3 regions of the Enterobacter quasiroggenkampii genome follow, and region 1 is predicted to be linked to each of the others. Evidence: predicted binding sites of a transcription regulator. Region 1 holds the regulator's gene; each other region holds the start of a gene.
The links. Region 1 encodes PurR, which represses purine synthesis genes. Its sites were predicted from a motif close to CANGCAAACGTTTGCNTG; they were not measured.
Positions count from the first base shown of each region.

Region 2: a site for PurR is predicted at 5,594-5,611, ahead of purH (bifunctional phosphoribosylaminoimidazolecarboxamide formyltransferase/IMP cyclohydrolase). Genes of this name have one in related genera too.
Region 3: a site for PurR is predicted at 7,051-7,068, ahead of raiA (ribosome-associated translation inhibitor RaiA). Genes of this name have one in related genera too.

Region 1 is NZ_CP143745.1:2,558,735-2,568,775, reverse strand. It holds gene V1572_RS12310 (alkene reductase) at 1-748, shown strand, start outside; gene gloA (lactoylglutathione lyase) at 848-1,255, shown strand; gene rnt (ribonuclease T) at 1,350-2,009, shown strand; gene grxD (monothiol glutaredoxin 4) at 2,085-2,432, opposite strand; gene V1572_RS12290 (C40 family peptidase) at 2,771-3,544, shown strand; gene sodB (superoxide dismutase [Fe]) at 3,667-4,248, shown strand; gene V1572_RS12280 (MFS transporter) at 4,287-5,453, opposite strand; gene V1572_RS12275 (YnhF family membrane protein) at 5,617-5,706, opposite strand; gene purR (HTH-type transcriptional repressor PurR) at 6,004-7,029, shown strand; gene punR (DNA-binding transcriptional activator PunR) at 7,047-7,958, opposite strand; gene punC (purine nucleoside transporter PunC) at 8,073-9,272, shown strand; gene cfa (cyclopropane fatty acyl phospholipid synthase) at 9,571-10,041, shown strand, end outside.
Region 2 is NZ_CP143745.1:829,715-839,755, forward strand. It holds gene hemE (uroporphyrinogen decarboxylase) at 1-22, shown strand, start outside; gene nfi (deoxyribonuclease V) at 32-703, shown strand; gene V1572_RS03980 (YjaG family protein) at 745-1,335, shown strand; gene hupA (nucleoid-associated protein HU-alpha) at 1,522-1,794, shown strand; gene V1572_RS03990 (DUF1481 domain-containing protein) at 1,806-2,498, shown strand; gene purD (phosphoribosylamine--glycine ligase) at 2,589-3,881, opposite strand; gene purH (bifunctional phosphoribosylaminoimidazolecarboxamide formyltransferase/IMP cyclohydrolase) at 3,897-5,486, opposite strand; rRNA gene V1572_RS04005 (16S ribosomal RNA) at 6,048-7,587, shown strand; rRNA gene V1572_RS04010 (23S ribosomal RNA) at 7,786-10,041, shown strand, end outside.
Region 3 is NZ_CP143745.1:4,161,535-4,171,575, forward strand. It holds rRNA gene V1572_RS19805 (16S ribosomal RNA) at 1-1,189, opposite strand, end outside; gene clpB (ATP-dependent chaperone ClpB) at 1,617-4,190, opposite strand; gene yfiH (purine nucleoside phosphorylase YfiH) at 4,320-5,051, opposite strand; gene rluD (23S rRNA pseudouridine(1911/1915/1917) synthase RluD) at 5,048-6,028, opposite strand; gene bamD (outer membrane protein assembly factor BamD) at 6,160-6,897, shown strand; gene raiA (ribosome-associated translation inhibitor RaiA) at 7,166-7,507, shown strand; Phe leader region at 7,618-7,743, shown strand; gene pheL (pheA operon leader peptide PheL) at 7,619-7,666, shown strand; gene pheA (bifunctional chorismate mutase/prephenate dehydratase) at 7,774-8,934, shown strand; gene V1572_RS19845 (SMP-30/gluconolactonase/LRE family protein) at 8,931-9,803, opposite strand; gene tyrA (bifunctional chorismate mutase/prephenate dehydrogenase) at 9,864-10,041, opposite strand, start outside.

The sequences.
Region 1 (10,041 bases):
TCAGGCACCGGTCTCCGCGTCAGCCCTGAGCGCCAATACCCGTACTTCCCTGCGCGATGAAAACGGCAACGCGATCCGCGTGGATACCTCTATGCCGCGCGCGCTGGAGCTGGACGAAATCCCGGGGATTGTTAACGACTTCCGTCAGGCCGTGGCCAACGCCCGTGAAGCCGGTTTTGACCTGATTGAGCTGCACTCCGCGCATGGCTATCTGCTGCACCAGTTCCTGTCACCGTCGTCTAACCATCGCACCGACCAGTACGGCGGCAGCGTCGAAAACCGCGCCCGTCTGGTGCTGGAAGTGGTGGATGCGGTTTGCAAGGAGTGGAGTCCGGACCGTATCGGGATCCGCGTCTCCCCAATCGGGTCTTTCCAGAACGTCGACAACGGCCCGAACGAGGAAGCAGATGCGCTCTATCTGATTGAAGAGCTGGCCAAACGCGGTATTGCCTATCTGCACATGTCTGAGCCTGACTGGGCTGGCGGTAAGCCTTACACTGAAGCCTTCCGCCAGAAAGTGCGCGAGCGCTTCCACGGGGTGATCATCGGTGCAGGTGCCTATACGCCTGAGAAAGCCGAAGATCTGATTAATAAAGGGCTGATCGATGCCGTCGCGTTTGGCCGCGACTACATCGCCAACCCGGATCTGGTTGCTCGCCTGCAGAAAAAAGCGGCGCTCAACCCGCAGCGTCCGGAAAGCTTCTACGGCGGCGGCGCGGAAGGCTACACCGACTACCCTTCACTGTAATCTCGCCATTGTTCATTGATAGCGGCGACAGTTCGCCGCTATACTAAAACATCGTTTCTGATCAAAAGCTTTTTTATTCCATTGGTTAATGAGGAAATTATGCGCCTACTTCACACCATGCTGCGCGTTGGCGACCTGCAACGTTCTATCGATTTCTACACTAACGTCCTGGGCATGAAACTGCTGCGCACCAGCGAAAACCCGGAATATAAATACTCACTGGCATTCGTGGGTTACGGCCCGGAAACGGATGAAGCCGTGATCGAGCTGACCTACAACTGGGGCGTTGACAGCTATGAGCTGGGCACGGCCTACGGCCATATCGCGCTGGAAGTGGATAACGCGGCCGACGCGTGCGAACGCATTCGCAAAAATGGCGGTAACGTCACGCGCGAAGCGGGCCCGGTAAAAGGCGGCACCACCGTGATTGCGTTTGTGGAAGATCCGGACGGTTACAAAATCGAGCTGATTGAAGCCAAAGACGCCGGTCGCGGTCTGGGCAACTGATCCCTCAGGGCGCAACGTGCGCCCGTAGTTTTACTGCATCACCCCGCAAAATTTGCCATAATGCGCTCTGCTTTTTCCCATGTAAGAGACCCTGATGTCCGATAACGCTCAATTTAGCGGTCTGTGCGACCGTTTTCGTGGTTTTTATCCCGTTGTGATTGATGTAGAAACAGCCGGATTTAACGCTAAAACCGATGCGCTGCTCGAAATTGCCGCCATCACGCTGAAGATGGATGAACAGGGCTGGCTTACACCGGACACCACGCTGCATTTCCACGTTGAACCTTTCGAAGGGGCAAACTTACAGCCGGAAGCGCTGGCGTTTAACGGTATCGATCCGCATAATCCGCTGCGCGGTGCCGTCAGTGAATATGACGCGCTGCACGCCATTTTTAAAATGGTGCGTAAAGGCATGAAAGAGAGCAACTGCAGCCGCGCCATTATGGTGGCCCATAACGCCACCTTCGATCACAGCTTTACCATGGCTGCCGCGGAGCGCGCGTCGCTCAAACGCAACCCCTTCCACCCTTTTGTCACCTTCGACACCGCCGCGCTGAGCGGCCTGGCGCTGGGACAAACGGTGTTATCAAAGGCCTGTATTACAGCTGGCATTCCGTTCGACGGCACGCAGGCGCACTCCGCGTTGTATGACACGGAGCGTACCGCAGAGCTGTTCTGTGAGATCGTCAACCGCTGGAAGCGTCTGGGCGGCTGGCCGCTGCCGATGGGCGATGAGGCCGAGCGCCAATCGTAGGTCGGGTAAGCGCAGCGCCACCCGACAAAAAAAAAGCGACCACATAGCAGGTCGCTTTTTTATTTCCGCAGAGAATTACTCTGCGTCCGGCTCTTCCGTTTTGTACTTCGCCGCGGTTTCTTTGATCAGCTGCTGCAGTTCACCGCGCTGATACATTTCAATCAGAATATCGCAACCGCCAACCAGTTCACCGTCTACCCACAGCTGTGGGAACGTCGGCCAGTTCGCGTACTTCGGCAGCTCAGCGCGGATGTCCGGGTTCTGCAGGATATCAACGTAAGCAAAACGCTCACCACAGGCAGACAGCGCCTGAACCGCTTGCGCGGAGAAGCCGCAGCTTGGCAGCTTTGGAGAACCTTTCATATACAGCAGAATCGGGTTTTCAGCGATCTGGCGCTGGATTTTTTCAATAGTGGTGCTCATGTCTTGCTTCCTTTAACTTCTGTTACGGCATTCGTCTGACATTGTAGCGGTTCAGACTGGCATCGGAAAATAACATTTTTGTCACGTATAGACATTCTACCCCGAGTCACGAAAAGTTGCATTGCAAATGGTGTTTACCCCTGCGGCGGCCAGGGTTTTGCTTAGGGAATGGGCAAATGTAAGACAGAACGATGAATTTTTTTGCACTTGCTAACGAAACAGGATTAGAGATTGAAAAATGGTATTAACTTTCTGGCTTTTTATGGATTAGAATCGACGGGCTTTGTAAATCACACGCGGGTATTATTGATGACCTGCATTTATCAGGGGACTGCCCAGTGGCGCGGATAAATAAAATCTCGATCACGCTCTGTGCTTTACTGTTTACTTCACTCACTTTCACGCCAGTGGCAAACGCCTCTCAGCAGGCGCGGCATTCTGCTGTACAAAAAAACCATCTGGTGAAAGCCACAGAACGTAAGAAAAAAACCACCGCTAAAAACGACAAGAAAAAGACAAACACACAGACTAAAAAAACCGCTTCCAGCAAGACGAAAACCACTTCTTCCCGCACTGCCCACACCGCCAAAAGTAAAGCTTCGCAAACCGCCGCTAACCTCGTGACTGAAAAATGCATCGCGCGTAAAGGCCATAAGGCGAAATGCACCAAGGTCACTAAAATAGCGGAAGTGCATAAAGTGCGCGTCCAGAAAGCGCAAAAAACCGCAATGAACAAGCTGATGGGGCAGATTGGCAAACCTTATCACTGGGGCGGGACTTCGCCGCGTACCGGTTTTGACTGCAGCGGCCTCGTCTATTACGCCTATAAAGATCTGGTCAAGTTCCGCATTCCGCGCACCGCCAACGAAATGTACCACCTGCGCGACGCGTCCCCGGTCAACCGTGGAGAGCTGGAGAACGGCGATCTGGTCTTCTTTCGCACGCAGGGCCGCGGGACAGCTGACCACGTTGGCGTCTATGTCGGCAACGGAAAATTCATCCAGTCACCGCGTAGCGGCCAGGATATTCAGATCACCTCTCTCAGTGAAGACTACTGGGTACGCCATTACGTCGGCGCACGCCGCGTGATGACGCCGAAAACCATTCGCTAACCCCTGCCCTGCCACACCCGTGGCAGGGTAAGTTCCTCTTTTGCATACCCTTTCAATTTGCTATCCTGTCCTTGTTGTCTGTGTGGTTATTGACAACACAAAATACAATAAGGAGAGAAGCAATGTCGTTCGAATTACCTGCACTACCGTATGCAAAAGACGCCCTGGCCCCGCACATTTCTGCGGAAACCCTGGAATATCACTACGGCAAGCATCACCAGACGTACGTCACCAACCTGAACAATCTGATTAAGGGCACCGATTTTGAAGGCAAAACGCTGGAAGAGATCGTGCGCAGTTCTGAGGGTGGCGTATTCAACAACGCCGCTCAGGTGTGGAACCACACCTTCTACTGGCACTGCCTGGCGCCAAACGCCGGTGGCGAACCTGTCGGTGAACTGGCTACCGCCATTAACGCCGCCTTTGGCAGCTTCGCGGAATTCAAAGCGAAGTTCACCGATGCCGCCATCAAGAACTTCGGTTCAGGCTGGACGTGGCTGGTCAAAGAGGCGGATGGCAAACTGGCTATCGTGTCCACCTCTAACGCGGGCACCCCGCTGACCACCAGCGCTAAGCCGCTGATGACCGTGGACGTATGGGAACACGCTTACTACATCGATTACCGTAACGCGCGCCCTAACTACCTGGAGCACTTCTGGGCACTGGTTAACTGGGACTTTGTGGCGAAGAACTTCGCCGCGTAAGAGACACGCAGAAGGGTTCGCCCTTCTGCGTTTTTGGTTTATTCCGCAGCGCAGGCTGCTTCTGGCTGTTTACGACCCGACATCATCACCAGCAGCAGGCCGAGCGCGGCAATAATCGCCCCCATCACCGGCACAAAACTGTACCCCAGCCCCCCTGAAATCACGGCCCCACCGGCCGCCGCACCGAGCGCATTGCCCAGGTTAAAGGCACCAATATTGACCGAGGATGAGAGGCCCGGCGCTTCATGCGCAACGCGCATCACGCGCATCTGCAGCGGTGGCACCACAGCGAACGTTGCAGCCCCCCAGACGACCATCGCCACCGCGGCGCCAAACTCGTTACGCGCCAGCCACGGAATGGCGATCATGATAACAATCAGCAGGGTTAAGAAGCCCTTCAGCGTTCCGCTCACCGAACGGTCGGCAAATTTCCCGCCGAGATAGTTGCCAATCGAGAAGCCCACGCCAATTAGCACCAGCATCGCGGTCACAAAGAGAGGCGTTGCGTGGGTGATGTCATGCAGCACAGGTGAAATATATGTGTAGAGGGTAAACATCGCCCCTGCCCCCAGCACGGTCGTAAGCAGCGCAGAGAGCACCTGCGGGCGCACCAGCACCGACAGCTCTCTGCGTACGTCAGGGCGTTCACCCGCGCTGCCTTTTGGCAGGGAGAAGAACAACGCCACCATCGCGACTACGCCCAGTCCGGCCGTCGCCAGGAAGGACATCCTCCAGCCAATGACCTCGCCCAGCCAGGTTGCCGCAGGAACGCCGCCAATGTTAGCAATGGTCAGGCCCATAAACATGGTGGCCACGGCGCTGGCCTGCTTATGTTTTGGCACCACGCTTGCCGCCACAACCGACCCCAGCCCAAAGAACGCGCCGTGGTTGAGGCTGGTCAGAATACGCGACAGCATCAGCGTGGTGTAGTCCGGCGAAATGGCCGAAAGCACGTTACCGAGGGTGAAAATCGCCATCAGGAAAATGAGCGCATTGCGGCGCGCGCGGTGCGAAAGGAGAAGCGTCATTAGCGGCGCCCCCACCATCACGCCGATAGCGTAGGCGCTGATTAACATGCCTGCCGCAGGGATCGAGACGTCCACGCCGCGGGCGATGACGGGCAGTAACCCCATCGGGGAGAATTCAGTGGTGCCAATCCCAAAAGCGCCAATCGCCAGGGCCAGCAGGGGAAAATTGATTTTCATGCGTCAACTCCGGATGCCGTGTCATGTGGTGACACAGAACAAAGAAGCGGAAAGCATGACATCAATCACAAAAAATGAGAAGTTAACAAAATGGCAAAAGATTTTTGCCTTAGGAGTAACAATCGGGGTGAGCGGGAGGGAGAAGGCTCTCCCTCCGCGTAAATCAGTGCAGTGCGGCCGTCAGACCCGCCGCGACAATCAGAGCCAGCACAACAACGGTGGTGAACAGCGAAAACTTCAGATCGGAACTCATCAATTTTTCTCCTTTTAATCCCCCCACGAAAAGTGAGCCTGCTCATTTTTGCATAATTTACGTCAAAAATCTTCCTGGATTTAGGCTGATAAACACTTTACCTCTTCCCCTTTTCATCAAGATAGGACAAAATTCCACGCTAAATTTATTAGCGTACCGGCCATTGACCCCCTCCTGACGTCCCGTGTCGTTTTCCCGGCGTGCCGCAATTCAAGATTGCGTGATAAGGGTGAGAGAAGGCAAACGTTTACCTTCAAGTTTTTCAGGAGTTTAGGATATGGTCTGGAGTGACATTTAATGGCAACAATTAAAGACGTAGCAAAACGCGCAAACGTTTCCACTACAACCGTATCACATGTAATTAACAAAACCCGCTTCGTGGCGGAAGAGACGCGCAACGCCGTCTGGGCAGCGATCAAAGAGCTGCACTATTCGCCAAGTGCGGTTGCGCGCAGCCTCAAGGTTAATCACACCAAATCCATTGGATTGCTGGCCACCAGCAGTGAAGCGGCCTATTTTGCCGAGATCATTGAAGCGGTAGAGAAGAACTGCTTCCAGAAAGGCTATACCCTGATTCTGGGCAACGCATGGAACAGCATAGAAAAACAGCGTGCCTACCTGTCGATGATGGCGCAGAAGCGCGTGGATGGCCTGCTGGTGATGTGTTCCGAGTACCCGGAATCCGTGCTGTCGATGCTCGAAGAGTATCGCCATATCCCCATGGTGGTCATGGACTGGGGTGAAGCGCGCGCGGACTTCACCGACTCCGTTATCGACAACGCCTTTGAAGGCGGTTACATGGCGGGTCGTTACCTGATCGAACGCGGTCACCGCGAGATTGGCGTGATCCCGGGTCCGCTGGAGCGTAACACCGGCGCGGGCCGTCTGGCCGGTTTTATGAAAGCGATGGAAGAAGCGCTGATCACCGTGCCGGAAAACTGGATCGTGCAGGGCGACTTTGAGCCGGAATCAGGCTACCGCGCAATGCAGCAGATCGTTTCCCAGCCGCACCGCCCGACCGCCGTTTTCTGCGGGGGTGACATCATGGCCATGGGTGCGCTCTGCGCCGCCGATGAGCTGGGTCTGCGCGTACCGCAGGATATTTCCGTGATCGGGTATGACAACGTGCGTAACGCGCGCTTCTTCACCCCGGCGCTGACAACCATTCACCAGCCAAAAGATTCGCTGGGCGAAACGGCCTTCAATATGCTGTTGGACAGAATCGTCAACAAACGCGAAGAGTCGCAGTCCATTGAAGTTCACCCACGCCTGATTGAACGCCGTTCCGTTGCGGATGGTCCGTTCCGCGACTACCGTCGTTAATCCCTTGACGGGGCCAGCTACGCTGGCTCCCGTAACCATTCCCGGTTTAGCGTTTCGCTGTCTCCCAGATAATCCAGCAGCCAGGCCATGGCGGGCGAGACATCATTTTGTTGCCAGGTCAGGCAGCAGGCCGCGTCCGGGAACGGATTCTCCAGCGTCAGTTCAACCCATTCTCCGGTATCGATGCGCGGACGCGCAAAATGAACGGGCACCATCGCGACGCACAGCCCGGCGCTGAGGCACGTCGCCGACGATTCCCAGTCAGGAGCCACCACTCGCCGCTGGTTGTCCAGAAGCCAGGTGATACGCTTGGGCAGTGAACGGGACGTATCCTCCAGCACCAGCGAGGGCCAGTTACGCAGCGTATCGTCGCTCAGCGGCCCGTCCATCGCCGCCAGGGGATGATCGCGTGCCACCACGCATTTCCAGCTCAGCATCCCCATGTCGCGAAAGGCGTAACGTCCCCCAACCGGGATCGCCTGCGTGGCGCCAATCGCCATCTCCGCCCTGCCGTCCGCCAGCGCATCCCACACCCCGTTGAACACCTCCTGCGAGACCCGCAGCTCAACGTCAGAGAAATGACGATAGAAATCCACGATCATCTGCCGGGTGCGTTCCGGCTTCACGATGTTATCCACCGCGATGGCGAGATGTCCCCGCCAGCCGTTGGCGATCTGCTGGCACTGTTCGCGGGTGATCTGCATTTTTTTGATAACAGAACGCCCTTCCTTCAAAAACCACGCGCCTGCGGGCGTTAATTCCACGTCGCGATGCCGCCGTTCAAACAGCGGAACCGCCAGCCATTCCTCAAGCTGACGCACCGTGTAGCTAATGGCCGAAGGGACGCGGTGCAACTCCTGCGCTGCACCGCTAAAGCTGCCGTTACGCGCAACAGCATCGACCACTTCAAGAGAATAATCTGACCACATTTTCTGCCTGCAAAAAATTTGAATGCACCCGCCAAATATTAGCGTTTCACAAGCCGCTTTGCACTCCCTACACTCTGCGCCAACGTACACCTGCCTCCTCAGGAGAATAAGAGAATGCAACCCAGGAAAGGATTTTTAGTCTGGCTCGGCGGCTTAAGCGTGCTGGGCTTTTTGGCCACCGACATGTACCTGCCCGCGTTTGCCGCGATGCAGGAAGACCTGCAAACCCCTGCGGCGGCCATCAGCGCCAGCCTGAGTCTGTTCCTTGCCGGTTTTGCTTTCGCGCAGCTCCTGTGGGGACCGCTCTCGGATCGCTTTGGCCGTAAACCGGTACTGCTGCTGGGTCTGGCCATTTTTGCCGTGGGCTGTCTGGGGATGTTGTGGGTGCGCGATGCTACCTGGCTACTGGTGCTGCGCTTTATTCAGGCCGTGGGCGTCTGTGCTGCGGCGGTGACCTGGCAGGCGCTGGTGACCGACTACTATCCGGCTAACCGCACAAACCGTATTTTCGCCACTATTATGCCGCTGGTGGGTCTTTCCCCTGCCCTGGCTCCGCTGCTGGGCAGCTGGATCCTCGCGCACTTTGACTGGCAGGCCATTTTTGCCACGCTGTTTGCCATCACGCTGGTGCTGATGCTGCCGGCGTTTGCCCTTAAACCCGCGCATAAAAAAGAGGCGCATGCCGACGCGAAGCCGATTACCTTTACCTCCCTGCTGAGCGCCAAAGCGTATCGCGGGAATGTCCTGATTTATGCCGCCTGTTCGGCCAGCTTCTTCGCGTGGCTCACCGGCTCGCCGTTTATTCTGCACGATATGGGCTACAGCCCGGCGGCCATCGGTCTGAGCTATGTTCCGCAGACCATCGCGTTCCTGGTGGGCGGGTACGGCTGCCGCGCGGCGCTGCAAAAATGGGAAGGCCAGCAGATGCTGCCATGGCTGCTGGTGCTCTATGCGCTGAGCGTCATCGGTACCTGGGCCGTCGGGTTTATTCCGGGCGCGGGCCTGGCTGAAATTTTGATTCCCTTCTGCGTGATGGCCGTGGCGAACGGGGCGATTTACCCGATCGTGGTGGCACAGGCGTTACGTCCGTTCCCGCAGGCGACTGGCCGCGCCGCCGCGCTGCAAAATACCCTGCAGCTGGGTCTGTGCTTCCTGGCAAGCCTGGTGGTTTCGGCGCTGATTGCGACGCCGCTGTTAACCACCACCAGCGTGATGCTGGTCACCGTTGCGCTGGCGGTATTGGGTTACCGCATGCAGGCTTCCGCGCAACGTGAGCAGGATAGCGGTGCGCAGGTGGAAACCTCGCATGCCTGATTGCGCCAGAAATCATGTTACATTTCAGTGATTAGGTTGCTAACAATTTTCTATTGAATCACCAAATTTTGAGGCCTATACTAAATTTGGTTCGATTAAATACGATAAATATTAAGTGTTAACGGGAGCCGGAGTGCTCCCGTTTTACCATGGAAGGCATTTCGGCAAGGGTTATCTCCCTTCCTCTGTTCTACGTCGGATACTAGCCTCGCGGTATTTACCGTGAGATTTCTCACAAACCAAAAAAAGCGTCTACGCTGTTTGAAGGTTCTGATCACATCAGGGTGATGGAGAAGCTATGAGTTCATCGTGTATAGAAGAAGTCAGCGTTCCGGACGACAACTGGTCCCGGATCGTCAGTGAACTGTTAGGTCGAGCAGGCATCACTATCAACGGATCTTCGCCATCCGATCCCCAGGTTAAACATCCCGACTTTTTTAAACGCGTGTTGCGGGAAGGGTCGTTAGGCCTGGGAGAAAGTTATATGGACGGCTGGTGGGAATGTGAACGGCTGGATATCTTTTTTGCCAGCGTGTTGCGTGCCGGTCTGGAAAATCAACTCCCCCGCAATCTGAAAGACACTCTGCGTGTCGCCTCTGCCCGACTGTTTAACTTGCAAAGTAAAAAACGCGCCTGGATCGTCGGCAAAGAGCATTACGATCTCGGCAATGACCTGTTCAGCCGCATGCTGGACCCTTTCATGCAATACTCCTGCGCCTACTGGAAAGACGCGTCGACGCTTGAGGAAGCACAGCAGGCCAAGCTGCGT
Region 2 (10,041 bases), 1.7 Mb from region 1:
TTCTGCCCAGTATCACAAGTAAGGAGTCGTTATGGATCTCGCGTCGCTACGCGCTCAACAAATCGAACTGGCCTCATCGGTGATCCGCGAGGATCGTCTGGATAAGGATCCTCCGCAGTACATTGGCGGAGCAGACGTCGGGTTCGAGCAGGGTGGGGACGTGACGCGAGCGGCGATGGTGGTACTGAAGTACCCTTCGCTCGAGCTGGTGGAGTACAAGGTCGCGCGTATTGCCACCACCATGCCCTATATTCCCGGCTTTCTCTCCTTTCGCGAATATCCCGCGCTGCTGGCAGCGTGGGAGCAGCTCTCGCAAAAACCTGACCTGCTGTTTGTCGATGGGCACGGGATCTCACACCCGCGCCGCTTAGGCGTTGCCAGCCACTTTGGGCTGCTGGTGGATGTGCCGACCATTGGCGTTGCCAAGAAACGCCTGTGCGGGGCGTTTGAGCCACTCTCCGCCGAGCCGGGTGCGCTGGCGCCGCTCATCCATAAGGGCGAGCAGCTGGCGTGGGTCTGGCGCAGCAAGGCGCGCTGTAATCCGCTGTTCATCGCCACCGGCCATCGGGTGAGCATGGACAGTGCTCTGGCGTGGGTACAACGCTGCATGAAGGGCTACCGTTTACCGGAGCCGACGCGCTGGGCTGACGCGGTGGCCTCTTCGCGTCCGGCTTTTGTTCGTTGGCAGGAAATTCAGCGATGATTCAGGTAAACTGCGCCTAATTTTCGATTCGAGAGATCATCATGCTACAAAACCCGATTCACCTGCGCCTTGAAAAGCTGGAAAGCTGGCAGCACGTCACCTTTATGGCTTGCCTGTGCGAGCGCATGTATCCCAACTATGCCGCGTTCTGCAAGCAGACGGGCTTTGGTGATGGCCATATCTACCGCCGTATTCTGGATCTGATCTGGGAAACGCTGACGGTGAAAGACGCGAAGGTGAATTTCGACTCTCAGCTCGAAAAGCTGGAAGAGGCGATTCCGGTGGCGGATGATTTTGACCTGTACGGCGTCTACCCGGCAATTGATGCCTGTGTGGCGTTAAGCGAATTGCTCCACTCCCGCCTGAGCGGTGAGACGCTGGAGCACGCTATCGAAGTCAGTAAGGCCTCTATCACTACCGTAGCGATGCTGGAAATGACCCAGGAAGGTCGCGAAATGACCGATGAAGAGCTGCGCGCAAACCCGGCCGTTGAGCAAGAATGGGATATCCAGTGGGAAATTTTCCGCCTGCTGGCAGAGTGTGAAGAACGCGATATTGAACTGATAAAAGGGCTGCGTGCGGACTTACGTGAGGCCGGCGAGAGTAATATTGGTATAATTTTTAACCAATGAGATAAGAAAACTTGAGATAACGCCCGTTTTGTCGCTCCTCGACTCTTCCCTTTCGCCCCTTGTCTGGTCTACATTTGGGGGGCGAAAAAAAGTGGCTATCGGTGCGTGTATGCAGGAGAGTGCTTTTTTGGCATTTTCGTCGCACTCGATGCTTAGCAAGCGATAAACACATTGAAAGGATAACTTATGAACAAGACTCAACTGATTGATGTAATTGCGGACAAGGCTGATCTGTCTAAAGTGCAGGCTAAAGCTGCTCTGGAATCTACCCTGGCTGCTATTACTGAGTCTCTGAAAGAAGGCGATGCTGTACAACTGGTTGGTTTCGGTACCTTCAAAGTGAACCACCGCGCTGAGCGTACTGGCCGCAACCCGCAGACCGGTAAAGAAATCAAAATCGCCGCAGCGAACGTGCCGGCATTTGTTTCTGGTAAAGCACTGAAAGACGCAGTTAAGTAAGACGCGTGGCAGTGAACAGTTTTAGCGAAGGGGCGGCAACGCCCCTTTTGTCTTTCTGGCGCGGAACGCTCGCGCTGGCAGGCATGCTGCTGCTGTCAGCCTGTAGCCACGACACCGCTTTGCCGCCGTTTACCGCCAGCGGCTACGCGGACAACCAGGGCGCGGTCAGGATCTGGCGTAAAGATTCCGGCGGCGAAGTGCATCTGCTTTCTGCCTTTAGCCCGTGGCATAGCGGCAATACATCGACGGCGGAGTATCGCTGGCAGGGAGATGACCTGTCGCTGATTGAGCTGAACGTCTACAGCAAGACCCCCGAACACGTGAAAGTGCGTTTTGACGACCATGGCGAGCTGAGCTTTATGCAGCGCGAAGTCAGCGGTCAAAAACAGCAGCTTTCCAGCGATCAAATCGCCCTCTACCGTTACCGGGCCGAACAAATCCGCCAGACCAGCGATGCGCTTCGTCTGGGACGCGTCGTGCTGCGCCAGGGGCGCTGGCATAATGACGGGACGGTGACGACCTGCGAAGGGCAAACGGTCAAGCCTGAGCTCGAGTCCTGGGCGACCGAACACATTCAACGCCGTCAGCGTCATTCATCAATGGAAGTGAGTGTGGCGTGGCTGGAAGCGCCGGAAGGTTCTCAATTGCTATTGGTGGCGAACGAAGACTTCTGCACCTGGCAGCCGACAGAGAAGAGTTTCTGAGTTCTGTGGATTAAGCCGGATGGCGCTGACGCTTATCCGGCCTACGAACGATTCCCTCTCCCCGTGGGAGAGGGTGAGGGCGAGGAGGAATTACTCCCCCTGCTCGCGCGCAATCGCGCGATAGCCGATATCCTGACGGCTAAAGCTACCGTTCCAGTGAATATCCGCCATCAGCGCATAGGCGCGCTTCTGCGCTTCTGCCACGGTATGGCCCAGCGCGGTTGCACACAGCACGCGGCCGCCGTTGGTCAGAACGCGATCGTCCTCAGCCAGCTTCGTACCGGCGTGGAACACCTTCGCACCTTCCCTCTCTTCCAGCGGCAGACCGTGGATTTCATCTCCGGTGCTGTAGTTGCCCGGATAACCACCCGCAGCAATCACCACGCCGAGAGACGCACGCTCGTCCCACTCGGAGGTTTTTTCGTCCAGCTTGCCATCGCAGGCTGCCAGGCACAGATCCACCAGATCGGATTTCATGCGCAGCATGATGGGCTGTGTTTCCGGATCGCCAAAGCGGCAGTTGAATTCGATGACCTTAGGGTTACCCTGCTTGTCGATCATCAGACCTGCGTAAAGGAAACCGGTGTAGGTATTCCCTTCTGCTGCCATTCCCTTCACGGTAGGCCAGATGATGCGATCCATGGTGCGCTGGTGGACGTCGTCAGTCACGACCGGAGCAGGGGAGTAAGCGCCCATCCCGCCGGTGTTAGGACCCGTGTCGCCATTACCCACACGCTTGTGATCCTGGCTGGTGGCCATCGGCAGAACGTGCTCGCCGTCGACCATGACGATAAAGCTCGCCTCTTCACCGTCGAGGAACTCTTCAATCACGATGCGGTGGCCCGCATCGCCAAAGGCGTTACCTGCCAGCATGTCCTGAACCGCGGCTTCGGCTTCGTCGAGCGTCATCGCGACGATCACGCCTTTACCGGCGGCCAGTCCGTCGGCCTTGATAACAATCGGCGCGCCCTTCTCACGTAAGTAGGCCAGAGCAGGCTCCACTTCAGTGAAATTCTGATATTCCGCCGTCGGGATGTTATGACGCGCGAGGAAATCTTTGGTGAAGGCTTTGGAGCCTTCCAGCTGCGCGGCGCCTTCCGTTGGGCCGAAGATTTTCAGGCCCGCTGCGCGGAACGCATCCACCACGCCAATCACCAGCGGCGCTTCCGGGCCGACGATGGTCAGGTCGATTTTCTCGCTCTGGGCAAAACTGAGCAGCGCCGGAATGTCGGTCACGCCGATAGCCACGTTCTGCAGCGCGGGTTCCAGTGCGGTACCGGCGTTGCCCGGTGCCACGAAGACCGTTTTCACCAGCGGAGACTGCGCCGCTTTCCACGCCAGCGCGTGCTCGCGTCCGCCGTTACCAATCACTAATACTTTCATTTTCAGCTCCGGGAATTAATGGCGGAAGTGGCGCATGTCGGTGAAGATCATCGCGATGCCGTGTTCGTCGGCAGCGGCAATCACTTCGTCGTCGCGGATTGAACCGCCTGGCTGGATCACGCAGGTGATGCCGACAGCGGCTGCTGCGTCGATACCATCACGGAACGGGAAGAAGGCGTCAGAGGCCATGGCGGAGCCTTTGACTTCCAGACCTTCGTCACCTGCTTTAATACCCGCGATTTTCGCAGAGTAAACGCGGCTCATCTGGCCTGCGCCTATCCCGATGGTCATGTTCTCTTTCGCGTAGACGATGGCGTTGGATTTCACGAACTTCGCCACTTTCCAGCAGAACAGCGCGTCACGCAGTTCCTGTTCGGTCGGCTGACGTTTGGTCACCACGCGCAGGTCGGCTTCTGTCACCATACCCAGATCGCGATCCTGAACCAGCAGACCGCCGTTTACGCGTTTGAAGTCCAGGCCCGGCACGCGTTCTGCCCACTGGCCGCAAACCAGTACGCGCACGTTCTGTTTTGCCGCGGTGATTTTCAGCGCTTCCTCGGAGGCCGATGGCGCGATGATCACTTCGACAAACTGGCGGGAGATGATGGCCTGAGCCGTTTCCGCATCCAGCTCACGGTTGAAGGCAATGATGCCACCGAACGCGGAGGTTGGGTCAGTTTTGTATGCGCGATCGTAAGCTTCCAGAATCGACGTGCTTACCGCCACGCCGCATGGGTTGGCGTGCTTGACGATAACGCAGGCCGGCTCGCTGAACTCTTTCACGCATTCCAGCGCCGCGTCGGTGTCGGCAATGTTGTTATAGGAGAGCGCTTTGCCCTGCACCTGCTGAGCGGTTGCAACAGAGGCTTCTTTTACCTCTTCTTCTATATAGAAGGCTGCCTGCTGGTGGCTGTTCTCACCGTAACGCATATCCTGCTTCTTAATGAAGTTCAGGTTCAGGGTGCGCGGGAAGCGGCCGGAAGGATCTTTGCTTTCACCGTGGTAAGCCGGTACCAGGCTACCGAAGTAGTTGGCGATCATGCTGTCGTACGCCGCGGTGTGTTCGAAGGCTTTGATGGCGAGGTCGAAACGCGTTTCCAGGGTCAGCGACCCTTCGTTGGCGTCCATCTCATTAATAATGGTGGTGTAATCGCTGCTCTTTACCACGATGGCGACATCTTTATGGTTCTTGGCCGCAGAGCGCACCATGGTCGGGCCGCCGATATCAATGTTCTCTACAGCATCTTCCAGAGAGCAGCCTTCGCGGGCAACGGTCTGGGCAAACGGGTAGAGGTTAACGACAACCATGTCGATCGGCGCGATGTCGTGCTGTTCCATAATGGCGTCGTCCTGACCGCGACGGCCAAGAATACCGCCGTGGACTTTCGGATGCAGGGTTTTGACGCGTCCATCCATCATTTCCGGGAAACCGGTGTAATCGGACACTTCGGTTACCGGCAGACCTTTATCTGCTAACAGGCGAGCGGTTCCACCTGTGGAAAGCAGCTCCACACCGCGTGCAGAAAGTGCCTGAGCGAATTCGACGATACCGGCTTTATCAGAAACACTGAGCAGAGCGCGGCGGACTGGACGACGTTGTTGCATGGTAAATCCCCTGGATTTCACGATTACAGAGAGCGTTAGATGAATTTTCCTGTGAAAAACTCATCTAACACACCTGACGAGGCATCCTTGTTAAGCGCGAGCATTTTAACGAAAACGTTTGCGCAACGCTCGCACATTTTTACTTTTTCGTATCATTGTGGATAAGTCTGTGCGTAAAAAGGTATAAGGCGGGGTTTTGCTGTGGAATGCAGCAGTCAGTCATTTTTCTGTCATTTAGCGGTTGCGGCCTGCGGAGAACTCCCTATAATGCGCCTCCATCGACACGGCGGATGTGAATCACTTCACACAACAAGCGGTTCGGTTGAAGAGAAAAAATCCTGAAATAACGGGTTGACTCTGAAAGAGGAAAGCGTAATATACGCCACCTCGCAACGGTGAGCAAAAGCCGCGTTGCACTGCTCTTTAACAATTTATCAGACAATCTGTGTGGGCACTCAAAGTGACATGGATTCTTAATGTCTTCGGACAATAAATGAATACCAAGTCTCTGAGTGAACATGCGTAATTCATTACGAAGTTTAATTCACGAGCATCAAACTTAAATTGAAGAGTTTGATCATGGCTCAGATTGAACGCTGGCGGCAGGCCTAACACATGCAAGTCGAGCGGTAACACAGGGAGCTTGCTCCTGGGTGACGAGCGGCGGACGGGTGAGTAATGTCTGGGAAACTGCCTGATGGAGGGGGATAACTACTGGAAACGGTAGCTAATACCGCATAACGTCGCAAGACCAAAGAGGGGGACCTTCGGGCCTCTTGCCATCAGATGTGCCCAGATGGGATTAGCTAGTAGGTGGGGTAATGGCTCACCTAGGCGACGATCCCTAGCTGGTCTGAGAGGATGACCAGCCACACTGGAACTGAGACACGGTCCAGACTCCTACGGGAGGCAGCAGTGGGGAATATTGCACAATGGGCGCAAGCCTGATGCAGCCATGCCGCGTGTATGAAGAAGGCCTTCGGGTTGTAAAGTACTTTCAGCGGGGAGGAAGGTGTTGAGGTTAATAACCTCAGCAATTGACGTTACCCGCAGAAGAAGCACCGGCTAACTCCGTGCCAGCAGCCGCGGTAATACGGAGGGTGCAAGCGTTAATCGGAATTACTGGGCGTAAAGCGCACGCAGGCGGTCTGTCAAGTCGGATGTGAAATCCCCGGGCTCAACCTGGGAACTGCATTCGAAACTGGCAGGCTAGAGTCTTGTAGAGGGGGGTAGAATTCCAGGTGTAGCGGTGAAATGCGTAGAGATCTGGAGGAATACCGGTGGCGAAGGCGGCCCCCTGGACAAAGACTGACGCTCAGGTGCGAAAGCGTGGGGAGCAAACAGGATTAGATACCCTGGTAGTCCACGCCGTAAACGATGTCGACTTGGAGGTTGTGCCCTTGAGGCGTGGCTTCCGGAGCTAACGCGTTAAGTCGACCGCCTGGGGAGTACGGCCGCAAGGTTAAAACTCAAATGAATTGACGGGGGCCCGCACAAGCGGTGGAGCATGTGGTTTAATTCGATGCAACGCGAAGAACCTTACCTACTCTTGACATCCAGAGAACTTTCCAGAGATGGATTGGTGCCTTCGGGAACTCTGAGACAGGTGCTGCATGGCTGTCGTCAGCTCGTGTTGTGAAATGTTGGGTTAAGTCCCGCAACGAGCGCAACCCTTATCCTTTGTTGCCAGCGGTTAGGCCGGGAACTCAAAGGAGACTGCCAGTGATAAACTGGAGGAAGGTGGGGATGACGTCAAGTCATCATGGCCCTTACGAGTAGGGCTACACACGTGCTACAATGGCGCATACAAAGAGAAGCGACCTCGCGAGAGCAAGCGGACCTCATAAAGTGCGTCGTAGTCCGGATTGGAGTCTGCAACTCGACTCCATGAAGTCGGAATCGCTAGTAATCGTAGATCAGAATGCTACGGTGAATACGTTCCCGGGCCTTGTACACACCGCCCGTCACACCATGGGAGTGGGTTGCAAAAGAAGTAGGTAGCTTAACCTTCGGGAGGGCGCTTACCACTTTGTGATTCATGACTGGGGTGAAGTCGTAACAAGGTAACCGTAGGGGAACCTGCGGTTGGATCACCTCCTTACCTTAAAGAACCTGCCTTTGCAGTGCTCACACAGATTGTCTGATGAATGATGAACTTCTGAATGTACTTTTGAGTGCATTAAGAAGTTTTGCTCTTTAAAAATCTGGATCAAGCTGAAAATTGAAACGACACATCTTTAAGGTGTGTTCGAGTCTCTCAAATTTTCGCAATCAGAAGTGAAACATCTTCGGGTTGTGAGGTTAAGCGACTAAGCGTACACGGTGGATGCCCTGGCAGTCAGAGGCGATGAAGGACGTGCTAATCTGCGAAAAGCGCCGGCGAGGTGATATGAACCTTTGACCCGGCGATGTCCGAATGGGGAAACCCAGTGTGATTCGTCACACTATCGTTAACTGAATACATAGGTTAACGAGGCGAACCGGGGGAACTGAAACATCTAAGTACCCCGAGGAAAAGAAATCAACCGAGATTCCCCCAGTAGCGGCGAGCGAACGGGGAGCAGCCCAGAGTCTGAATCAGCTTGTGTGTTAGTGGAAGCGTCTGGAAAGTCGCACGGTACAGGGTGACAGTCCCGTACACGAAAACACACAGGTTGTGAACTCGAAGAGTAGGGCGGGACACGTGGTATCCTGTCTGAATATGGGGGGACCATCCTCCAAGGCTAAATACTCCTGACTGACCGATAGTGAACCAGTACCGTGAGGGAAAGGCGAAAAGAACCCCGGCGAGGGGAGTGAAAAAGAACCTGAAACCGTGTACGTACAAGCAGTGGGAGCACCTTCGTGGTGTGACTGCGTACCTTTTGTATAATGGGTCAGCGACTTATATTCTGTAGCAAGGTTAACCGTATAGGGGAGCCGAAGGGAAACCGAGTCTTAACTGGGCGTTAAGTTGCAGGGTATAGACCCGAAACCCGGTGATCTAGCCATGGGCAGGTTGAAGGTTGGGTAACACTAACTGGAGGACCGAACCGACTAATGTTGAAAAATTAGCGGATGACTTGTGGCTGGGGGTGAAAGGCCAATCAAACCGGGAGATAGCTGGTTCTCCCCGAAAGCTATTTAGGTAGCGCCTCGTGAACTCATCTTCGGGGGTAGAGCACTGTTTCGGCTAGGGGGCCATCCCGGCTTACCAACCCGATGCAAACTACGAATACCGAAGAATGTTATCACGGGAGACACACGGCGGGTGCTAACGTCCGTCGTGAAGAGGGAAACAACCCAGACCGCCAGCTAAGGTCCCAAAGTCATGGTTAAGTGGGAAACGATGTGGGAAGGCACAGACAGCCAGGATGTTGGCTTAGAAGCAGCCATCATTTAAAGAAAGCGTAATAGCTCACTGGTCGAGTCGGCCTGCGCGGAAGATGTAACGGGGCTAAACCATGCACCGAAGCTGCGGCAGCGACACTATGTGTTGTTGGGTAGGGGAGCGTTCTGTAAGCCGTTGAAGGTGTGCTGTGAGGCATGCTGGAGGTATCAGAAGTGCGAATGCTGACATAAGTAACGATAAAGCGGGTGAAAAGCCCGCTCGCCGGAAGACCAAGGGTTCCTGTCCAACGTTAATCGGGGCAGGGTGAGTCGACCCCTAAGGCGAGGCCGAAAGGCGTAGTCGATGGGAAACAGGTTAATATTCCTGTACTTGGTGTTACTGCGAAGGGGGGACGGAGAAGGCTATGTTAGCCGGGCGACGGTTGTCCCGGTTTAAGCATGTAGGCGGAGGTTCCAGGTAAATCCGGTACCTTTTAACGCTGAGGTGTGATGACGAGGCACTACGGTGCTGAAGTAACAAATGCCCTGCTTCCAGGAAAAGCCTCTAAGCATCAGGTAACACGAAATCGTACCCCAAACCGACACAGGTGGTCAGGTAGAGAATACCAAGGCGCTTGAGAGAACTCGGGTGAAGGAACTAGGCAAAATGGTGCCGTAACTTCGGGAGAAGGCACGCTGATATGTAGGTGAAGCCCCTGCGGGTGGAGCTGAAATCAGTCGAAGATACCAGCTGGCTGCAACTGTTTATTAAAAACACAGCACTGTGCAAACACGAAAGTGGACGTATACGGTGTGACGCCTGCCCGGTGCCGGAAGGTTAATTGATGGGGTTAGCGGCAACGCGAAGCTCTTGATCGAAGCCCCGGTAAACGGCGGCCGTAACTATAACGGTCCTAAGGTAGCGAAATTCCTTGTCGGGTAAGTTCCGACCTGCACGAATGGCGTAATGATGGCCAGGCTGTCTCCACCCGAGACTCAGTGAAATTGAACTCGCTGTGAAGATGCAGTGTACCCGCGGCAAGACGGAAAGACCCCGTGAACCTTTACTATAGCTTGACACTGAACACTGGTCCTTGATGTGTAGGATAGGTGGGAGGCTTTGAAGTGTGGACGCCAGTCTGCATGGAGCCGTCCTTGAAATACCACCCTTTAATGGCTGGTGTTCTAACGTAGACCCGTGATCCGGGTTGCGGACAGTGTCTGGTGGGTAGTTTGACTGGGGCGG
Region 3 (10,041 bases), 1.6 Mb from region 1:
ATCCCCACCTTCCTCCAGTTTATCACTGGCAGTCTCCTTTGAGTTCCCGGCCTAACCGCTGGCAACAAAGGATAAGGGTTGCGCTCGTTGCGGGACTTAACCCAACATTTCACAACACGAGCTGACGACAGCCATGCAGCACCTGTCTCAGAGTTCCCGAAGGCACCAATCCATCTCTGGAAAGTTCTCTGGATGTCAAGAGTAGGTAAGGTTCTTCGCGTTGCATCGAATTAAACCACATGCTCCACCGCTTGTGCGGGCCCCCGTCAATTCATTTGAGTTTTAACCTTGCGGCCGTACTCCCCAGGCGGTCGACTTAACGCGTTAGCTCCGGAAGCCACGCCTCAAGGGCACAACCTCCAAGTCGACATCGTTTACGGCGTGGACTACCAGGGTATCTAATCCTGTTTGCTCCCCACGCTTTCGCACCTGAGCGTCAGTCTTTGTCCAGGGGGCCGCCTTCGCCACCGGTATTCCTCCAGATCTCTACGCATTTCACCGCTACACCTGGAATTCTACCCCCCTCTACAAGACTCTAGCCTGCCAGTTTCGAATGCAGTTCCCAGGTTGAGCCCGGGGATTTCACATCCGACTTGACAGACCGCCTGCGTGCGCTTTACGCCCAGTAATTCCGATTAACGCTTGCACCCTCCGTATTACCGCGGCTGCTGGCACGGAGTTAGCCGGTGCTTCTTCTGCGGGTAACGTCAATTGCTGAGGTTATTAACCTCAACACCTTCCTCCCCGCTGAAAGTACTTTACAACCCGAAGGCCTTCTTCATACACGCGGCATGGCTGCATCAGGCTTGCGCCCATTGTGCAATATTCCCCACTGCTGCCTCCCGTAGGAGTCTGGACCGTGTCTCAGTTCCAGTGTGGCTGGTCATCCTCTCAGACCAGCTAGGGATCGTCGCCTAGGTGAGCCGTTACCCCACCTACTAGCTAATCCCATCTGGGCACATCTGATGGCAAGAGGCCCGAAGGTCCCCCTCTTTGGTCTTGCGACGTTATGCGGTATTAGCTACCGTTTCCAGTAGTTATCCCCCTCCATCAGGCAGTTTCCCAGACATTACTCACCCGTCCGCCGCTCGCCGGCAAAGTAGCAAGCTACTTTCCGCTGCCGCTCGACTTGCATGTGTTAGGCCTGCCGCCAGCGTTCAATCTGAGCCATGATCAAACTCTTCAATTTAAGTTTGATGCTCGTGAATTAAACTTCGTAATGAATTACGCATGTTCACTCAGAGACTTGGTATTCATTTATTGTCCGAAGACATTAAGAATCCATGTCACTTTGAGTGCCCACACAGATTGTCTGATAAATTGTTAAAGAGCAGTGCCGCTTCGTTTTCGCTGCGGCGCGGGGTGTGCATATTACGCCTTCCCGCTTCAGAGTCAAGCGTTTATTTTCGCTTTTCTCTGCTGACCCGGCGGCGTGTGTGCCGTTGTTCCGTGTCAGTGGAGGCGCATTATAGGGAGTAATTCTGAACCTGCAAGGATAAAGTGAAATTTATTTACCGACCGCTCACTTTCCAGGCAAAACCGACTTCAGACCTCAATTTTCGCCTGGTTTTTAAACAAAAACGAGCCGCAAGCGGCTCGTTTTTGCGTTTTGTGACTTACTGCACTGCCACAATGCGATCGTCGTTGGCTTCCAGACGGATAACTTTGCCTGGAACCAGCTCCCCGGAGAGGATCTGCTGCGCCAGCGGGTTTTCGATCTGCTGCTGGATAGCACGTTTCAATGGACGCGCACCGTACACCGGATCGTAACCATTCTTACTCAGCAGCTTCAGCGCATCGTCGGAGATGTGAATTTCATATCCACGCTCTTCCAGACGTTTGTACAGACGCTGCAGCTGGATCTGCGCAATCGACGCGATGTGTTTCTCACCCAGAGGATGGAATACCACCACTTCATCAATACGGTTGATGAACTCCGGACGGAAGTTATGGCTTACCACACCCAGCACCAAATCCTTCATATGGCTGTAGTCCAGTTCACCGAAACGTTCCTGAATCAAATCGGAACCCAGGTTCGAGGTCATAATGACAACCGTATTACGGAAGTCGACCGTTCTCCCCTGCCCGTCGGTCAGACGACCATCGTCCAGCACCTGAAGCAGGATGTTGAACACATCCGGATGCGCTTTTTCCACCTCATCCAGCAGGATGACGGAATAAGGACGACGACGCACCGCTTCTGTCAGGTACCCACCTTCTTCATAACCCACATATCCTGGAGGCGCACCGACCAGACGCGAGACGGAGTGTTTCTCCATAAACTCGGACATGTCGATACGCACCATCGCATCGTCGCTGTCGAACATAAAGTTAGCCAGCGCTTTGCACAGCTCGGTTTTACCGACACCGGTCGGCCCAAGGAACAGGAACGAACCAATCGGGCGGTTTGGATCGGACAGCCCTGCACGGCTACGACGAATAGCATTCGATACCGCTTCAACCGCTTCATTTTGACCAATCACACGATTGTGGAGATCGTTCTCCATGCGCAGCAGTTTTTCACGCTCGCCTTCCAGCATGCGCGCCACGGGAATACCGGTCCAGCGCGCCAGGACTTCCGCGATCTCGGCATCCGTCACTTTATTACGCAACAGACGCATCGTTTTACCTTCTGACTGCGTCGCGATCTCAAGCTGTTTTTCCAGCTCAGGAATTTTGCCGTACTGCAGCTCAGACATTCGCGCCAGGTCACCCACGCGTCGCGCCTGCTCAATGGCAATTTTTGCCTGTTCGAGTTCAGCTTTGATGGTCTGCGTACCAGAAAGGGAAGCTTTCTCGGCTTTCCACTCTTCTTCCAGCTCAGAATACTGGCGCTCTTTATCGTCCAGTTCTTCATTGAGCATATCGAGACGTTTCTTACTGGCTTCATCAGACTCTTTCTTCAGCGCCTGCTGTTCCAGCTTGAGCTGAATGATGCGTCGGTCGAGTCGGTCCAGCTCTTCCGGCTTCGAGTCAATCTGCATACGAATGCTCGACGCCGCTTCATCAATCAGGTCGATCGCTTTATCCGGCAGCTGACGGTCAGCAATATAACGATGCGAAAGCGTCGCCGCCGCAACGATGGCCGGGTCAGTGATCTGCACATGGTGGTGCAGTTCATAGCGCTCTTTCAGACCACGCAGGATCGCGATGGTATCTTCAACGCTTGGCTCGGCAACAAACACTTTCTGGAAACGACGTTCCAGCGCAGCATCTTTTTCAATGTACTGACGGTACTCATCCAGCGTAGTGGCACCGACGCAGTGAAGTTCACCGCGCGCCAGCGCAGGTTTCAGCATGTTCCCGGCATCCATCGCGCCGTCTGCCTTACCGGCACCGACCATGGTGTGCAGCTCATCGATAAACAGGATAACGTTGCCTTCCTGCTTCGCCAGGTCATTAAGCACGCCTTTCAGACGCTCTTCGAACTCGCCGCGGTATTTCGCACCGGCCACCAGCGCGCCCATGTCCAGCGCCAGTACGCGGCGGCCCTTCAGACCTTCCGGCACTTCACCGTTCACAATACGCTGCGCCAGCCCTTCAACGATGGCGGTTTTACCGACCCCCGGTTCACCTATCAGTACCGGGTTGTTCTTGGTACGACGCTGCAGCACCTGAATGGTACGGCGGATTTCTTCATCACGGCCGATTACTGGGTCAAGTTTGCCCTGTTCAGCACGCTCGGTCAGATCGACCGTAAATTTCTTCAAAGCCTGACGTTGGTCTTCGGCTCCCTGATCGTTCACGCTTTCACCTCCGCGCATGTTCTCAATCGCCTGAGTCACATTGGCGGTGGTCGCACCGGCGGATTTCAGCAGGTCGGTCAAGGTACCGCGTGATTCAAGCGCCGCCAGAACAAACAGCTCTGACGAAATAAAATTGTCCCCACGTTTTTGCGCCAGCTTGTCGCAAAGGTTCAGGACGCGCACCAGATCCTGCGACGGCTGAACGTCGCCGCCGGTCCCTTCGACCTGCGGTAAACGGCTCAGCGCCTGATCGATAGCGGTGCGTAACTGGCCAGCATTAATGCCAGCGGACGTTAATAAAGGACGTACCGATCCCCCTTTCTGATTCAGCAAGGCGCTCATTAAATGAAGAGGTTCGATAAATTGGTTGTCGTGCCCCAGTGCGAGGGACTGGGCATCGGCGAGAGCAAGCTGGAATTTATTAGTAAGACGATCCAGACGCATAACTCCTCCCATAACAGGTCAAATTTGCTACTGGAGATTAAATGAGGTCATCCCTCAATTATTCAAGGTTAATGACCTGAATTATGTGAAAAGAAAACGGCACGTGCCGGATCGTCTTGATTCTTTAGGTTATATCAGCCAAATGAAACTTGCCATACGCCCCGTCGTCTTGTCGCGGCGATAAGAGAAAAAATCACCCTTTTCGGTGAATGTACAGCGATCGCCGCCGAAGATCTGCGTTATGCCGACGCTGTTCAGGCGCTGACGAGCAAGCTGATAAATATCGGCCAGATATTTATCTCCAGAAGGCAGGAAGGCGTCCACCGCTTGCGGATCTTTATCCATAAAGGCTTCGCGAACCTCCGGCCCCACTTCAAAAGCGCGAGGACCAATGGCCGGGCCAAGCCAGGCCATAATATTGGCGGGCTCATCCTTAAAGCAGGCGACGGTTTCTTCCAGCACGCCTTCACACAGTCCACGCCAGCCCGCGTGAGCTGCAGCCACCTCGGTGCCTGCACGGTTGCAGAACAGCACTGGCAGACAATCGGCGGTCATTACGGCACAAACGGTTCCCTGAGTATTGCTGTAAGAGGCATCAGCACGTTTAGAAGCATAGGGTTCTCCCGTCAACTTCAGCACCGCCTTGCCATGAACCTGTTCCAGCCAGACCGGATTTGAAGGCAGGTTCCCCGCAGCAAACAGACGCCTGCGGTTCTCTTCCACGTGTTCCAGGTTATCGCCACAGTGTGCGCCGAGGTTCAACGACTCCCACGCGCCCTGGCTAACACCGCCAATACGGGTTGAACTGCAGGCAGCCACGCCGGCAGGCAATGGCCACTCCGGGACAATCAGTTTGGTCATAACCAGTCCACTTGATCCTTATGTTCTTCGAAATCGGCACGCATGGCGTCAATAAGGTCCACCATATCCTGCGGGATAGGCGCATGCCACTCCATCTGAATGCCGGTGATAGGATGGTAAAGACGCAGCATGGTCGCGTGCAGCGCCTGACGGTCGAATTTACGCAATACGCTGATGAACTCATCCGATGCGCCTTTAGGCGGGCGAGGACGACCACCGTAGACCTGATCCCCCACCAGCGGATGGGTAATGTGGGCCATATGCACGCGGATCTGGTGGGTACGTCCGGTCTCCAGACGCAGACGCAGACGCGTATGGATACGGAAATGCTCCATAATGCGATAGTGCGTCACCGCCGGTTTACCCATCGGATGCACCGACATATGGGTTCGCTTGGTCGGGTGACGGCTGATAGGCTCTTCTACCGTCCCGCCAGAGGTCATATGCCCAATGGCTACCGCCTCATACTCACGGGTGATTTCGCGCAGCTGCAGCGACTCCACCAGACGTGTCTGAGCAGGAACGGTCTTCGCCACCACCATCAGACCGGTAGTGTCTTTATCCAGACGGTGCACGATGCCCGCGCGCGGAACATCCGCGATCGGCGGATAATAATGGAGAAGTGCGTTAAGTACCGTACCGTCAGGGTTTCCCGCACCCGGGTGAACAACCAGGTCGCGCGGCTTGTTGATCACCAGAATGTCATCATCTTCATAGACAATGTCCAGTGGGATATCCTGCGGCTCGAAGCGGATTTCCTCTTCGATTTCAGCATTGATGGCGACAGCTTCCCCACCTAACACTTTCTCTTTTGGTTTGTCCCAGATCTTGCCGTTTACCATCACGCGCTGGTCAAGGATCCATTCTTTTATGCGTGAACGCGAATAATCAGGGAACAATTCGGCCAAAGCCTGATCTAAGCGTTGACCGAGCTGATTTTCGGAGACTGTTGCGGTGAGTTCTACTCGTTGTGCCATAAACTGCTTCTTCGTTTAACGTTGGGTTTTACGGCTTTGCCGTTTAATATAGTGTGCTATTGTAGCTGGTCTTAATCGGGAGCAGGAACAGAGTTTCTCCCGGACAAACATTTGAGGAAAGTCAAAACGTCATGACGCGCATGAAATATCTGGTGGCAGCGGCCACGTTGAGCCTGGCTTTGGTGGGCTGCTCCGGTTCAAATGAACAGGTCCCTGACAATCCGCCGAATGAAATCTATGCGACTGCACAACAAAAGTTGCAGGACGGTAACTGGAAACAGGCGATAACGCAACTGGAAGCGTTGGATAATCGCTATCCATTTGGTCCGTATTCGCAGCAGGTACAGTTAGATCTCATCTACGCATACTATAAAAATGCCGATCTGCCGCTGGCTCAGGCAACCATCGATCGTTTCATGCGTCTGAACCCGACTCATCCTAACATCGACTACGTAATGTACATGCGCGGCCTCACCAACATGGCGCTGGACGACAGTGCGCTGCAGGGCTTCTTCGGCGTGGATCGTTCTGACCGTGACCCGCAGCATGCGCGTGATGCCTTCAATGACTTCTCCAAGCTGGTGCGCGGCTATCCGAACAGCCAGTACGTGACCGACGCAACCAAACGTCTGGTGTTCCTTAAAGATCGTCTGGCGAAATATGAATACTCCGTGGCGGAATATTATACCCGCCGTGGCGCATGGGTTGCCGTGGTTAACCGCGTAGAAGGTATGCTGCGTGATTACCCGGATACTCAGGCAACGCGCGACGGCCTGAAGCTGATGGAAAATGCTTACCGTCAGATGCAGATGACCGGTCAGGCTGAAAAAGTGGCGAAAATCATCGCCGCGAACAGCAGCAACACCTGATTTTGCCTCAATGCAAAACGGCAGCCCGAAGGCTGCCGTTTTTTTATTCGTTTCTGAGCGTCGCTGAAGCGCGTTAGCCTCAACACATCCTGTCAACTATGGCCCCAATTTATGCCTTCTACAAGGTAAATCTCACCTCTTCCTGCCCTGCCTCACAAAAAAGATTCCCTGACAAAAACCGACAAAATAACGTGATCTAAATCACACATTTTGACATTAGGTCGGGTATGCTGGAATCACCAAGACGGAAAGACAAGAGGTAAAATTTATGACAATGAACATTACCAGTAAACAAATGGAAATTACTCCGGCAATTCGCCAGCACGTCGCAGACCGTCTCGCCAAACTGGATAAATGGCAAACACATTTGATTAATCCACATATCATCCTGTCCAAGGAGCCGCAGGGTTTCATCGCTGACGCAACTATCAATACTCCAAACGGCCATCTGGTCGCCAGCGCAAAACATGAGGATATGTACACCGCTATTAACGATTTGATCAACAAGCTGGAACGGCAGCTCAATAAAGTGCAACACAAAGGTGAAGCCCGTCGCGCCACAACGTCGGTGAAAGACGCCAGCTTCGCGGAAGAAGTTGAAGAAGAGTAATCCTTTAAATTGAGTGTACCGCCAACGCGCCTTCGGGCGCGTTTTTTGTTTTTTATTGACAGGGTGAAAACAGTACGGGTACTTTAACGGTATCACTCACAGGATGACTTTATGAAACTTACGCCGTTCTTCTTCGCATTCTTTTTTACCTTCCCCTGAACGGGAGGCGTTTCGTCGTGTGATAAAGAATGCGAAGACGAACAACAAGGCCTCCCACACCGGGGGGCCTTTTTTATTGATAACGATAAGATGAGACAGGCAACACTATGACACCGGAAAACCCGTTACTGGATCTGCGAGTAAAAATCAGCGCGCTGGATGAGAAACTGCTGGCGCTGCTGGCCGAACGCCGCGCCCTTGCCGTTGAAGTGGGTAAAGCCAAGCTGGACTCCCATCGTCCGGTCCGTGATATCGACCGCGAGCGGGATCTGCTGGAACGGCTCATTCAGCTCGGCAAAGCGCATCACCTCGATGCCCACTACATCACCCGGTTGTTCCAGCTCATCATCGAAGATTCCGTTCTGACCCAGCAAGCGCTACTGCAGCAGCATCTCAATAAAACCAATCCGCACTCTGCGCGTATCGCTTTCCTCGGGCCAAAGGGCTCCTATTCTCACCTGGCCGCACGTCAGTATGCCGCTCGTCATTTCGAAGAATTTATTGAAAGCGGCTGCGCGAAGTTTGCCGACATTTTTAACCAGGTCGAGACCGGCCAGGCGGATTACGCCGTGGTGCCGATTGAAAACACCAGCTCCGGCGCCATCAACGACGTCTACGACTTGCTGCAGCACACCAGCCTGTCGCTGGTCGGCGAGCTGACGATCCCTATCGATCACTGCGTGCTGGTCTCCGGTTCAACGGACCTGAACACGATCGAAACCGTCTACAGCCACCCGCAGCCGTTCCAGCAGTGCAGCCAGTTCCTGAACCGCTATCCGAACTGGAAAATTGAGTACACCGAAAGCACCTCGGCGGCGATGGAAAAAGTCGCCCAGGCGAACTCTCCCACCGTCGCGGCGCTCGGCAGCGAAGCGGGTGGCGCGCTGTATGGTTTACAGGTGCTGGAACGCAACCTGGCAAACCAGACGCAAAACATTACCCGCTTCGTGGTGCTGGCCCGCAAGGCAATCAATGTCTCTGACCAGGTACCGGCCAAAACCACGCTGCTGATGGCCACCGGCCAACAGGCCGGTGCGCTGGTTGAAGCCCTGCTGGTACTGCGTAATCACAACCTGATCATGACCCGGCTGGAATCGCGCCCAATCCACGGTAATCCATGGGAAGAGATGTTCTACCTCGATATCCAGGCCAACCTGGAGTCTGCTTCCATGCAGAAAGCCCTGCGCGAGCTGGGCGAGATCACGCGTTCCATGAAGGTGCTGGGCTGCTACCCGAGCGAAAACGTCGTCCCGGTCGATCCGATCTAACGTTCGATAAAACGGCTTTTCTTCATCCCTGCCACGCTCACCGGCAGGGTGAAGATGGCCCCGGAGAGCGGATATTTCGTCACCTCCTCCGCATCCATATTTTCCCGCGTGGTGGTAATAAACAGCGTTTTCATATCATCGCCGCCAAAGCAGACCATCGTCGGGCAACGTACCGGCATGCGATACTCTTCCAGCTGCTCCCCTTGCGGTGAAAAACGCGCGATGCGCCAGCCGTCAAACAGCGCGCTCCAGTAGCAACCTTCCACATCCATCGCCGCGCCGTCCGGTATCCCCTCGCCCTCTTTAAACTGACGAAACACCTCTCGCTTACCCGGTTCGCCCTGCTCATCAAGCGGGGTACGGTAAATCACACCGTTTGGCGTGTCTGAGGTAAACATCCACTGCTTATCCGGGCTAAACGCTAAGCCGTTGTGCCCGTGGATATCGCACTGGATCACCTTCGGCGTCAGGTCGTTGTCGATGCGCATCAGCAGGGCGCCGTTGTAATCTCCGGGTCCCCAGAACGTGCCCGCATAGAACCGGCCCTGATGGTCGGTACCCCCATCGTTAAAACGCGCCAGCTGCGGGTTAGAGGGGTTGTCGCACACCTTGCGCTGCAGAAGGCCATGCTTATCGGCAAGCCAGATGCCATTGCGCATGGCGACAATAAACCCGCCGCGCTCGCGCAGCGCGAAACAGCCCACCTCCTCGTGGAAAGAAAGCACGGTGTGTTCTGCCGTCGGCAGATGGTAGCGGTGGATCTCTCCTTCCAGAATATCGGCCCAGTAGAGCGCGTGCTCGTCGGCGCTCCACGTCGGGCATTCAGGCAAATGCCCGGTGTAATTCAACAGCAGCTGCGGTTCGGCCATGACAGTTCCCCAAAATGAAAAAAGCCAGCAATGCTGGCTTTCAGTATATACATCATCGCATTACTGGCGACTGTCATTTGCCTGGCGCAACAACGTCCGGCTCTCATTCTGGAAACGCTGCGCGTAATCGCCAAACCAGTGCTCGACCTTGCGGAAGCTGTCGATAAACGCCTGCTTGTCTCCGTGCTCCAGCAGCGTAATGGCTTCACCAAAGCGCTGATAGTAGCGCTTGATCAGC